Regions from separate parts of the Pseudorhodoferax sp. LjRoot39 genome, predicted to be linked through region 2. Evidence: predicted binding sites of a transcription regulator. Region 2 holds the regulator's gene; each other region holds the start of a gene.
What was found. Region 2 encodes LexA, which represses DNA repair genes until DNA is damaged. Its sites were predicted from a motif close to ACTGTATNNNNATACAGT; they were not measured.
Positions count from the first base shown of each region.

Region 1: ACSQ4M_RS30280 (DNA topoisomerase IV subunit B) is a predicted target of LexA. The motif match lies at 1,643-1,660, and genes of this name have one in related genera.
Region 3: imuA (translesion DNA synthesis-associated protein ImuA) is a predicted target of LexA. The motif match lies at 2,044-2,061, and genes of this name have one in related genera.

Region 1 is NZ_CAXUQL020000001.1:6,482,665-6,486,528, reverse strand. It holds gene ACSQ4M_RS30295 (class I SAM-dependent methyltransferase) at 1-237, opposite strand, end outside; gene ACSQ4M_RS30290 (hypothetical protein) at 234-362, opposite strand; gene ACSQ4M_RS30285 (MFS transporter) at 365-1,588, opposite strand; gene ACSQ4M_RS30280 (DNA topoisomerase IV subunit B) at 1,693-3,672, shown strand; gene ACSQ4M_RS30275 (lytic transglycosylase domain-containing protein) at 3,672-3,864, shown strand, end outside.
Region 2 is NZ_CAXUQL020000001.1:5,357,436-5,361,299, forward strand. It holds gene adk (adenylate kinase) at 70-726, shown strand; gene ACSQ4M_RS24985 (asparaginase) at 728-1,693, opposite strand; gene lexA (transcriptional repressor LexA) at 1,797-2,486, shown strand; gene ACSQ4M_RS24995 (hypothetical protein) at 2,611-2,898, shown strand; gene ACSQ4M_RS25000 (D-2-hydroxyacid dehydrogenase family protein) at 2,984-3,864, shown strand, end outside.
Region 3 is NZ_CAXUQL020000002.1:183,686-187,549, reverse strand. It holds gene ACSQ4M_RS36005 (Y-family DNA polymerase) at 1-1,293, opposite strand, end outside; gene imuA (translesion DNA synthesis-associated protein ImuA) at 1,235-2,032, opposite strand; gene ACSQ4M_RS35995 (alpha-ketoglutarate-dependent dioxygenase AlkB) at 2,372-2,719, shown strand; gene ACSQ4M_RS35990 (H-NS histone family protein) at 2,860-3,309, shown strand; gene ACSQ4M_RS35985 (SOS response-associated peptidase family protein) at 3,340-3,822, opposite strand.

The DNA of each region.
Region 1 (3,864 bases), 1.1 Mb from region 2:
AAGTTCGGCCTTCAGCACTTCGGCCCCGGCAGCGGCCAGCGGCGCCAGGCTGGCCAGGGCCTCGGGCGAGCGGTCCACCGCCGTGACGGCGAACCCTTGCGCGTGCAGCCAGTAGGCATGGCGGCCCTGGCCGCAGGCCAGGTCCAGAACCCGGCCGCCGGGCCGGATGAGGTGCGCCCAGCGTTGCACCCAGGCCGACGGCGGGTGGAGCGGGGCGGGCGGCGTGACGGCGCTCAAAAGCAGGCCCAGACTTGGTTGGCGAGCCCCACCATGAACTCGGGCTGCAGGTACATCGCGAACACGCAGGCCAGGGCGGCCAGCGCGATCAACCAGGCCGCGGTCCGGGCAAGGAGATGCGCCATGCTCATGTCGCCTTCAGCGCCGCGCCGCGTTGGATCGCCGCTTCCTTGACCGGCAGGTTCACGAGCCCGGCGAACACGCCCAGCGCGATCGTGATCATCCACACCACGTCGTAGCTGCCCGTGCGGTCGTACAGGTAGCCGCCCAGCCAGACGCCCAGGAAGGAGCCGATCTGGTGCGAGAAGAACACGAAGCCGCCCAGCATGGACAAATGCTGGATGCCGAAGATCGAGGCCACGGCGGCCGTGGTCGGCGGCACCGTGGACAGCCACAGCACGCCCATGGTGGCGGCGAACAGGTAGACGCTCGTGGGCGAGAGCGGCGCCAGGATGAACACCGTGATGACCACGGCGCGCGCGAAGTAGATGAAGGACAGGATGTTCTTCTTGGGCATGCGTTGGCCCAGGGTGCCGGCGATATAGGTTCCGAACACGTTGAACAGGCCCACCAGCGCCAGCGCGTAGCTGGCCACCTGCGGCGACAGGCCGTGGTCCTTGAGGTAGCTGGGCAGGTGCACGCCGATGAAGACGACCTGGAAGCCGCAGACGAAGTAGCCGGCCATGAGCAGCTGGAAGCTCGGGTACTTGAAGGCCTCGGTGAGCGCCTGGCCGATGGTCTGCTCGCGCTTGACCGGCGCCGTGCCCGCGAAACCCGGCTCGCGCAGCGCGAAGGCCAATGGCACGATCAGCAGCGCGGCCGCACCCAGGATCACCAGCGCCTCCTGCCAGCCGAAGCGCGCGATCAAAAAGCCTTCGACCGGCACCATCAGGAACTGCCCGAACGAGCCAGCCGCGGCCGCGATGCCCATGGCCCAGGAACGCCGCTCGGCCGAGACGTTGCGCCCGATCACGCCGAAGATCACGGCGTAGGTGGTGCCGGCCTGGGCCATGCCCAGCAGCACGCCGGTGGACAGCGAGAACGTCAAGGGCGTCGTGGCGTGCGCCATGCCGACCAGGCCCAGCGCGTAGAGCAGTGCGCAGACCAGCAGCACGCGGAAGGCACCGAAGCGGTCGGCCGCCATGCCGGCGAAGATGCCGGCGATGCCCCAGGAGATGTTCTGCACCGCGATGGCCAGCGCGAAGGCCTCGCGCGTCCAGCCGTTGGCCTGCGTGATGGGTTGCAGCCACAGGCCGAAACCGTGGCGGATGCCCATGGACAGCGTCACGATCAGGCCGCCGCAGATCAGGATGCGGGCCAGCGGGAGGCTGGTCTTCGTTGTACTTGTCATGGGCGCGCACTGTAGTGTTTTTGCGTGACCCTTGCCGTCGCCCAGGTGCTCTTCTCTGTATTTGCATCCAGTGATGTCGTTGGACGACCCTACAATCCCGCGCCATGGCAACCCAACCCTCCGCTAAGGCACAGCCGCAGTACGGCGAAGCCTCCATCCGAGTTCTCAAAGGCCTGGAGCCCGTCAAGCAGCGGCCCGGCATGTACACGCGCACCGACAACCCGCTGCACGTGGTCCAGGAAGTGCTGGACAACGCGGCCGACGAGGCCCTGGCCGGCCACGGCAAGCGCATCCGCGTGACGCTGTTCGCCGACGGCTCCGTCGGCATCGACGACGACGGCCGAGGCATCCCCTTCGGCATGCACCCCGAAGAGAACGCACCCGTGATCGAACTCGTCTTCACGCGCCTGCACGCGGGCGGCAAGTTCGACAAGGGCAAGGGCGGCGCCTACAGCTTCTCCGGTGGCCTGCACGGTGTCGGCGTGTCCGTCACCAACGCACTGGCCAAACGCCTGGAAGTCACGAGCCACCGCGAGGGCCAGGTGGCCCGCCTGGTGTTCGCCGACGGCGACGTGACAGAGGCGCTGGTCGTGCGCAAGGCCGGCGAGGGCGACCGCCGCACCGGCACCTCGGTGCGCGTGTGGCCCGACGCCAAGTACTTCGACAGCGAAGCCCTGCCGATGAACGAGCTGGCCCACCTGCTGCGCAGCAAGGCCGTGCTGATGCCCGGCGTCACGGTCTCGCTGACGGTCGAGAAAACCCGAGACAGCCAGACCTGGCAGTACAAGGGCGGCCTGACCGACTACCTCTCGCAGACGCTCAACGCCGACCCGGTGATCCCGCTGTTCGAGGGCGAGGGCTATGCCGACAGCAACGAGACCTTCGCCGAAGGCGAGGGCGCGCAGTGGTCGGTGGCCTTCACCGAAGAAGGCCAGGTGGTGCGCGAGAGCTACGTCAACCTGATCCCCACCAGCGCTGGCGGCACGCACGAGGCCGGCCTGCGCGAAGGCCTGTTCACGGCCGTCAAGAGCTTCATCGAGCTGCATTCGCTGCTGCCCAAGGGCGTCAAGCTGCTGCCCGAGGACGTGTTCGCGCGCGCCAGCTACGTGCTGTCGGCCAAGGTGCTGGATCCGCAGTTCCAGGGCCAGATCAAGGAGCGGCTGAACTCGCGCGACGCCGTGCGCCTGGTGGCCAGCTTCGTGCGCCCAGCGCTCGAACTCTGGTTGAACCAGCATGTGGACTACGGCAAGAAATTGGCCGAGCTGGCCATCCGCGCCGCGCAGACGCGCCAGCGCGCCGGCCAGAAGGTCGAGAAGCGCAAGGGCTCGGGCGTGGCCGTGCTGCCCGGCAAGCTGACCGACTGCGAAAGCCGCGACACCTCGCACAACGAGGTCTTCCTGGTCGAGGGCGACTCGGCCGGCGGCAGCGCCAAGATGGGCCGCGACAAGGAATGCCAGGCCGTGCTGCCGCTGCGCGGCAAGGTGCTCAACACCTGGGAAGTGGAGCGCGACCGGCTGTTCGCCAACACCGAGATCCACGACATCTCGGTCGCGGTCGGTGTCGATCCGCACGGCCCGAACGACAGCCCAGACATGTCGGGGCTGCGCTACGGCAAGATCTGCATCCTGGCCGATGCCGACGTGGACGGCTCGCACATCCAGGTGCTGCTGCTGACGCTGTTCTTCCGTCACTTCCCCAAGCTCATCGAGGCCGGCCACGTGTTCGTCGCACGCCCGCCGCTGTTCCGCGTGGACGCACCGGCGCGCGGCAAGAAGCCCGCGTCCAAGACCTACGCGCTGGACGCTGGCGAACTGACCGCCATCCTCGATAAACTGCGCAAGGAGGGCGTTCGCGAGGGCAGCTGGACCATCAGCCGGTTCAAGGGCCTGGGCGAGATGAGTGCGGAGCAGCTGTGGGACACCACGCTCAACCCCGACACGCGGCGCCTGCTGCCGGTGCAGCTCGGGGCCGTGGACTTCACGGGCACCGAACAGCTGATCACCAAGCTCATGGGCAAGGGCGAAGCCGCATCCCGTCGCGAACTGATGGAATTGCATGGCGACGCAGTCGAGGTGGACATCTGATGGCACGCGCACGACGGAACTGGAAGGCACTGCTGGCGACCCTGACCGTGGCGGCGACGCTGTGGCCGGCCCTGTCGCACGCGGATGTCTGGGGTTTCATCGATGCGCGTGGCGTGGCCCATTTCGCGAGCAACCAGGTCGACGAGCGCTACGCGCTGTTCTACAAGGGTGACGACAGTTTCGACACCAAGA
Region 2 (3,864 bases):
AGAAGCACTGCGACAGCCTGCGCGCTGTCAGCGCTGCCGTCAACATCTACAAGCAATCCGAGGACATCCATGAGACTGATTCTGTTGGGCGCGCCAGGCGCAGGCAAAGGCACGCAAGCCACGTTCATCTGCAAGCAGTTCGGGATTCCCCAGATTTCCACAGGCGACATGCTGCGTGCCGCCGTCAAGGCCGGCACGCCGCTGGGCCTGCAGGCCAAGTCGGTCATGGATTCGGGCGCGCTGGTCAGCGACGACATCATCATCGGCCTGGTCAAGGAGCGCATCGCCCAGCCCGATTGCGCCAAGGGCTTCCTGTTCGACGGCTTCCCGCGCACCATCCCGCAGGCCGACGCCATGAAGGCGGCCGGCGTCAAGCTGGACTTCGTGCTCGAGATCGACGTGCCCTTCGACGCCATCATCGAACGCATGAGCGGCCGCCGCTCGCACCCGGCATCGGGCCGCGTCTACCACGTGCGCTTCAACCCGCCCAAGGTCGAAGGCCTGGACGACGTGACGGGCGAGGCGCTGGTGCAGCGCGAGGACGACAGCGAGGCCACCGTGACCAAGCGCCTGGACGTCTACAGCGCGCAGACGCGCCCGCTGATCGACTACTACACCCAGTGGTCCAAGGACGACCCGGCCCACGCGCCCAAGTACCGCAAGATCGACGGCACCGGCAGCGTGGACGAGATCACCGCGCGCGCACTCGCGGCCCTGGCCGCCTGAGTCAGGCGCCCAGCAGGTCCAGCTGCAGCTGGATCCGCGCCTTGACCGGCGACAGCGCCCCGGCCCCGGGCAGCGCGTCGCCCCCTCCTCCCATCACCCGCCCCTGCTCGCAGCGGCTGGCGCGCAGCACGCGCAAGCCCGCTGCCTGTGCGCGCAGCAGGGCCGCTTCCAATGCATGGTGCACGCTGCCATTGCCGGTTGCAGCGACCACGATGCCGCGCGCGCCGTCGCGCACCAGCGCATCGACACCGGCGCCGCTCGCGCCCGCGTGGCTGAACACGATCTCCACCCGCGGCCAGGCCTGCGGCACTGCCGGCAGCCGTGCCAGCAGTCCGGCCGTGGGCACGGTCTGCGGCCAGTCCCGCAACTGGCGCAAGGCGCCCGCCTCCACATAGCCCAACGGGCCGGCGTCCCCCGAGCCGAAGGCGTCCAGCCGGTAGCCGTGCACCTTGCGCACGTCGAACGCTGCATGCACCACGCCGGCACAGACGGCCACCACGCCGTGCGCACCCGGCTGCGCCGCCACGGCGAGCGCGTCGCGCAGGTTCTGCGGCCCGTCCGGCATGGCCGCGTTGGCAGGCCGCATCGCGCACGCCAGCACCACCGGCTTGGCCGGCGCCAGCACCGCCTGCAGGAAGTAGGCCGTCTCCTCCAGCGTGTCGGTGCCGTGCGTGATCACGATGCCCTGCACATCGTCGCGCGCGAGTGCCTCGGCGCAGCGCTGCGCCAGCCGCAGCCACACCGCGGCATCCATGTCCTTGCTGTCGATCTGCGCCACCTGCTCGACCTGCAGCACACAGCCGGGCGGCGCCTCGAAGCCCGCCAACAGCTGCGCCACGCCGACCTGGGCCGCCTGGTAGCCCAGCGTGTCGCCCGCACGCGGCGCCAGGCCCGCGATGGTTCCGCCCGAGCCCAGGACGAGCAGCGTGCGCGGGGATGCCCCTGGAAATACGTCTGGTGCTTGCATGCTTGTAGAAACTGATTGAAAATACAGGTACTGGAAATTTACACAGACCACTGTGTCGCTCCAGCCCATAGGGTAGCTGTACCACGTCGCACAAGGAACTGCCATGCCAGACGCCTCTTCTGCATTTCCGGCCAAGCTCACGGCACGCCAGCAACAGATCCTGGAACTGATCCAGGCCGCCATCGCGAACACTGGCGCCCCGCCCACGCGTGCAGAGATTGCCGCCGAACTGGGCTTCAAGTCCGCCAACGCCGCAGAAGAACACCTGCAGGCCCTGGCGCGCAAGGGCGTCATCGAACTCGTGAGCGGCACCTCGCGCGGCATCCGCCTGCGCAGTGACATGCTGCGCTCGGTCAACGAACGCCGCAGCAAGCAGTTCACGCTGCCCCTGCAGGAATTGGCGCAACTGGCCCTGCCGCTGATCGGCCGCGTGGCAGCGGGCTCGCCCATCCTCGCGCAGGAGCACGTGGACCAGACCTACTACGTGGAAAGCAGCCTGTTCCAGCACAAGCCCGACTACCTGCTGCGGGTGCGCGGCATGTCCATGCGCGACGCCGGCATCATGGACGGCGACCTGCTCGCCGTGCGCGCCACCAAGGATGCCAAGAACGGCCAGATCGTCGTGGCCCGACTCGGCGACGATGTCACCGTCAAGCGCTACAAGCGCACCGCCGACAGCATCGAACTGCACCCCGAGAACCCCGACTACCCCACCATCTTCGTGGAGCCCGGCGACCCCTTCGAGATTGAAGGCCTGGCCGTGGGGCTGATCCGCAACACCATGCTGATGTAGGCCCCCAAGCCTTTTCGCACAGTGTCAGGTGGCGGGCGTCCGCCGCGCAGCGCGCGGCAACCCTGGTGCTGTGCCTTTCAACCAATCCTGCCCCAATCCGCCCGATGGACGGAAGGAGTTTGAAATGGGAATCGCAATGCTGACCGCCGTGCGCGTGGCCCGGTTGCCGCAGTGGTTTGAGGAGTTCGGTCCGCGGCTGGCGGGCCGCCTGCAGCAGCGGCTGCGCCGCCGGTCGTTGCAGGTGGTGCCCGCCGTGGCCCGCCCCACACCGGCCCTGCGCGTGTTGCGCGTGCTGGAGCCGCACCAACCCCGCACGGCGGCGGGCCGCATGGTCATCTCCGGCCGCATGGCCGATGTGTGCGCAGAACTGGACCGCTTGGCCGCAGTGGAATCCGCGTCCACACGGCACTGACGACGCGGCATGGGAGCAGCGCCCAGCGTGGGCGCCATACCCGCTGGCGCCCTGGCGCCATGGGGGCGCGAGGCACAATGGCCGCATGAACATTGTGATCCTCGATGACTACCAGGACGCGGTGCGCAAGCTCGAATGCGCAGCCAAGCTCGAACCCTATGCGGCCAAGGTCTACACCAACACCGTCAAGGGCCTGGGACAGTTGTCGGTCCGGCTGCGTGACGCGGACATCCTTGTGCTGATCCGCGAACGCACCCACCTGAACCGGGCGCTGATCGAGAAACTTCCCCGCCTCAAGCTGATCGCGCAAACAGGGCGCGTCGGCCCGCACATCGATGTGGCGGCCTGCACCGAACGCGGCGTGGCCGTGGCCGAAGGCGTGGGCTCGCCGGTGGCACCGGCCGAACTGACCTGGGCCTTGATCATGGCGGCCACGCGCCGTCTGCCGCAGTACATCGGCAACCTCAAGCATGGTGCTTGGCAGCAATCCGGCATGAAGACCGCCTCCATGCCGCCCAACTTCGGCCTGGGCACGGTGCTGCGCGAACGCACCATGGGCATCTTCGGCTACGGCCGCATCGGCCAGATCGTCAGCACCTATGCACGCGCCTTCGGCATGCGCGTGCTGGTCTGGGGGCGGGCCGGCTCCTGCGAGCGCGCGCTGGCCGACGGCCACCAGATCGCGGCCAGCCAGGAGGAGCTGTTCGCCAACAGCGACGTGCTGTCGCTGCACCTGCGCCTCAACGAGGAGACACGCGGCATCGTCAAGCTCGACGACCTGGCGCGCATGAAGCCGACCTCGCTGCTGGTCAACACTTCGCGCGCCGAACTCATCGAGCCCGATGCGCTGCTGGCCGGCCTGAACCGCGGCCGCCCCGGCATGGCTGCCGTCGACGTGTTCGAAAGCGAACCCATCCTGCAGGGCCACGCGCTGCTGCGTCTGGAGAACTGCATCTGCACGCCGCA
Region 3 (3,864 bases), on a different contig from region 2:
GTACCAGGCTGCTGCATCGCCGCCGAGATGCTCGTGGAAGACCCACAGGAAGCCGGCCCGAGGGCTGCGCGCGACCCAGTAGTCGCGCACGACCGTGGCCGTGGTCTCGGCGTCCACGTCCTTGATGCGATGCCACCAGCCGCCTTCGATGCGGTGCGGGCCGACCCGCAGCTGCAGGACACCCTGGTACATCGGCTGGTCGCCACGCATGGCCAGGCGCAGCGGTGTCGGCAGGATGAAGTTGGGCTGCGGAAACCGGCTGCGCCGCGCCCTCTTCTTCGGCAAGGGCAGCGGAGCTGGCTGCCAGTGCGTCTGCCACTCCAGGCGATGGTCTTCCACGAGCACGGGCCGCCGAACCTTGTCCGGACCCAAGCGTGCCGCAACGCGCTCCAGCACCAAGGTCATCGACTCGCCCGACTGGGCGGCATCAGGAAGCAGGGACTTGCTGAGCTCCTCCAGGGGATGGACGTCCAAGGCTTCCAGCTCGATGTCGCCCGCCGGCGCGGCCAGCTTGGTCTTGGCCAGGTTTTCCGCCAGCAGTCGGCACAAATGCTCCGGGTCCCGCATCGCCGAGGCCGTGCGAATGGTCAGCTCGCCACCCTCCCCTGCCCCTCGCGGGCGCATGGCGTCGTGCATCCATCGCAAGACGAAGGCGCTGGTGCCCGAGTGCCTGGCCGCGAGCCAACCGCACAGCTGGATGACGAGCCGGCGCGCACCGAACAGCAGCGCGGGAGCGGTGTCCACGCGCGACATCAGTTCCTGCCGCGCGCGAAAGGTCTCCGGCAGCACTTCCCAGACATGGGCTTCTGGCCTGAGCCCGTAGGCCTGGTCCATCGCCAGCAACAAGCTCTTGTCGAAGCGGCGGCTGATGCCGCCACGCGGCAAGGCGCGCACATCGCCGAGGATGCGGCAACCCAGCTGCGTCAGCGTGGTCAGGTGCGGCCGCACGGCTGCGATCACATCCATCGGCAGCGCATCGAGCATGGCCGTCACCGGACCACGTACGCCGTTCTCTTTGCCGGCGCGTGCGAAAGCGATCGCGCCCAAGCTGGTAGGCGCCCAGGCGACCTGGCGTGCGTCCAGTTCGGCAGCCTGTCCAACGATACGGTCGCGCAGCGCGCGGCGGCCGCCGTGCAGACGCACGCTCCCCTCCACCTCGAGCACCACTGCGTCTTCAACGATGGCCACGCGCGGCGAGAACTGAAGCGCCCATGTCGAAAGTCCGCGCAGCTGCTCATCCGATGGCGGCGTGCTGGGGTCGGAGCGCAACAACAGGGCTGCCCACAAGCTCATGGGGGGCCTCGCGACGAGCAGGAGATGTCGAACGCCGCATGCGCGGCGTCAGCACGGAGGCCAGGCCTCCGGGGATGGATGGCAGCACCAGGGGCTGCTCGTGCGGCGGCCCGCGACGCTTGAGGATGCGCACGGAGAGGTCCCAGTCGTCTCCCGGCTCGGCGTGGACGCGCAGCGGCGCCGCGGACGCTTCATGTCGTGCAGCCTCGGGGCGGCAGAGAAACACCGGCCCTTCACACGCGAGCGCGCACACCTGCAGCCGCCGTAGCTGGTCCGATCGGACTTTCGGCAGCCAGGCGATTACGGCCCCGGCCGCGTTCGACTTGATGAGCTGCTCGGTGGTCCACAGCCGCTCTGCGGGAGCATCGGCTTCGATCCAGATGAATTGGCGCTCGTCCAGGCCCATGTGCTGCAGGCCAGGCAAGTGCGGGTGTCGGGGCGGGCCGATGACCACGACCTGGCCGCCAACCTGAACGACTTGGCTCAGCGCAGGCGTGAGAAGCCGCCACTCGCTGACGGACGGCTGCGCCGCAAGGACTTCGGTGACCGAACGGCGCGGCCAGCCGCCACCCGGCAGCTCCGCATCCAGCGCCGTCCATCCCGACGCCACGGTCTCAACGACTTGGTGGCCGAGCTCATCGCCACGCCAGATCGCTTCTGCGACGTGCCGTGCGAGCTGCAGCGGCCCACAGCCATCGTTGGCGGTGCGTGGAACGTTGAAGGCAGGAACGGCGGCCATGATCTAGAATAACTGTACATCAATACAGTATCACGATCAGAAGGCTGTGTCTGTCGGCGGCGTTGAATTCGATGCCGCAAGCCAGCCGACGTCATCCGCAAAGATGCAGAACGACCTGTTTGCCGACGAGGACGTCGGCGCGATCCCCGGCCTTCGGTACCAGCCCGACTTCCTGTCACGGACGGAAGAAGCCCAGCTGCTCGAAGTGATCGGGACGCTGCCGCTGCACCCTGCGAAGTACAAGGAATACCTCGCGCGTCGCCAGGTCATGAGCTTTGGCGGCAGCTACGATTTCGAGACGAACACGCTGCGGCCGCACCTGCCCTGGACCAGCGCCTGGTGCCGCTGCGTGACCGTGTGGCTACGTGGCTGGGCGTGTCACCGCAGAAGTTGGTGCAAGTCCTCGTGGCCGAGTACGCGCCGGGAACGCCGCTGGGCTGGCATCGCGATGTGCCCGACTTCGAGGTCGTTGCCGGCGTCTCGCTCGGCAACGATGCCGTGCTGCGGTTCCGCCCCTTTCCGCCCGATGAAATAGCCAAGCGCCATGCCGTGCAGCTGACCGTTGCGCCGCGCTCGATCTACAAGATGGAGGGAGCAGCGCGGTGGGGCTGGCAGCACTGCGTGCCGCCTGTGAAGGGCCGCCGCTGGTCCATCACTTTCCGCACGCCTGTGGCTGCCATGTCGTGATCCCAATGCACAGCAGCTGCTGTGCCGCTGTCCATCCTGCAGCGGGCCTCGGCATCGCCGCTGGCACATGCGGCGGCAGGTCGCGCGCTGACCTGGCGCGCCGCCTGAGAAAATGCCGCTCTGCACCAAACTGTTTTGCGATGACGACTCTGAATGAACTGAAGACTGAACTGGCCAGGGTCGACCAGCTCCTGCACACGACCTGGCTGCAGGAACGAGAGAACGCCAGGAGGCGCATTGCCGAGCTGGCGGTCGAGTTTCAGGTGAGCCCGGCCACCGTGCTGCGTGATGTCGAATCGGCGCTACACAAGGCGGAGCCTGCTCCGGCAGTCCTCCGAGCGCCGAACGTCGACTTGCCGCTACGCACGCAGGGGACGCCGCGGCACATCGAGACGAAGTACCGCAACGCCGCGACCGGCGAGGCCTGGACAGGCCGAGGCCCCCGTCCGCGTTGGCTGCGTGAGGCCTTGACGGCCGGTGCCCATCTTGACGACTTTCTTGTGCAAGACGCGGCAGGTCGAGATCAAGGCGATCCTCTGCGAGAGTTTCAGGACGTCGCCCGTCGGGCCCACCTGGCCGAGAAGGCGTAGCCGCGCGACTGCAGAGCGCGTGCGCGTCTGCTAGGACGTGCGCCCGGCCGGGGGCACAACCGCATGCGTGTAGTACGGACGCACACGCCTGTCGAGGATCGCATCCTGCGCGTCAACCTCTTGGCGTGATGGCCGCAGCCAGGCGTCCAGATCTTCGGGCTGGATGGGGCAGATGCACCGGTCGTGGCCCACGGCAGCGATTTCCGGCGGCGGATCTTCGGTGATGATCGCGAACGACACCAGATCGGGCTGACCGGGCCTGGACCAGCGAGACCACACGCAGGCCGCCAGCATGTCCTGCGGCTGGTCGGGCCGGAACTCCAGCTGCACCGTGCCTGGCGCTTCCGTTGGGGGGCGGTTCTCAAGCCGGTACCGCGGCACATGCTCATAGAAGGCGCTCAGGATGACCACGCCGTGGTGCGTGCAGTACAGATCGCGCCAGAAGCCCTTCAAGCTGTCCCTGCGCGCGTTGTTCTGGAACCTGGATTCCGTTAGGAACGATGTTAGTCTCATAGAGACGAGCAGCGGTGGGGGTCCGGGGGAGGGACGAGTGGC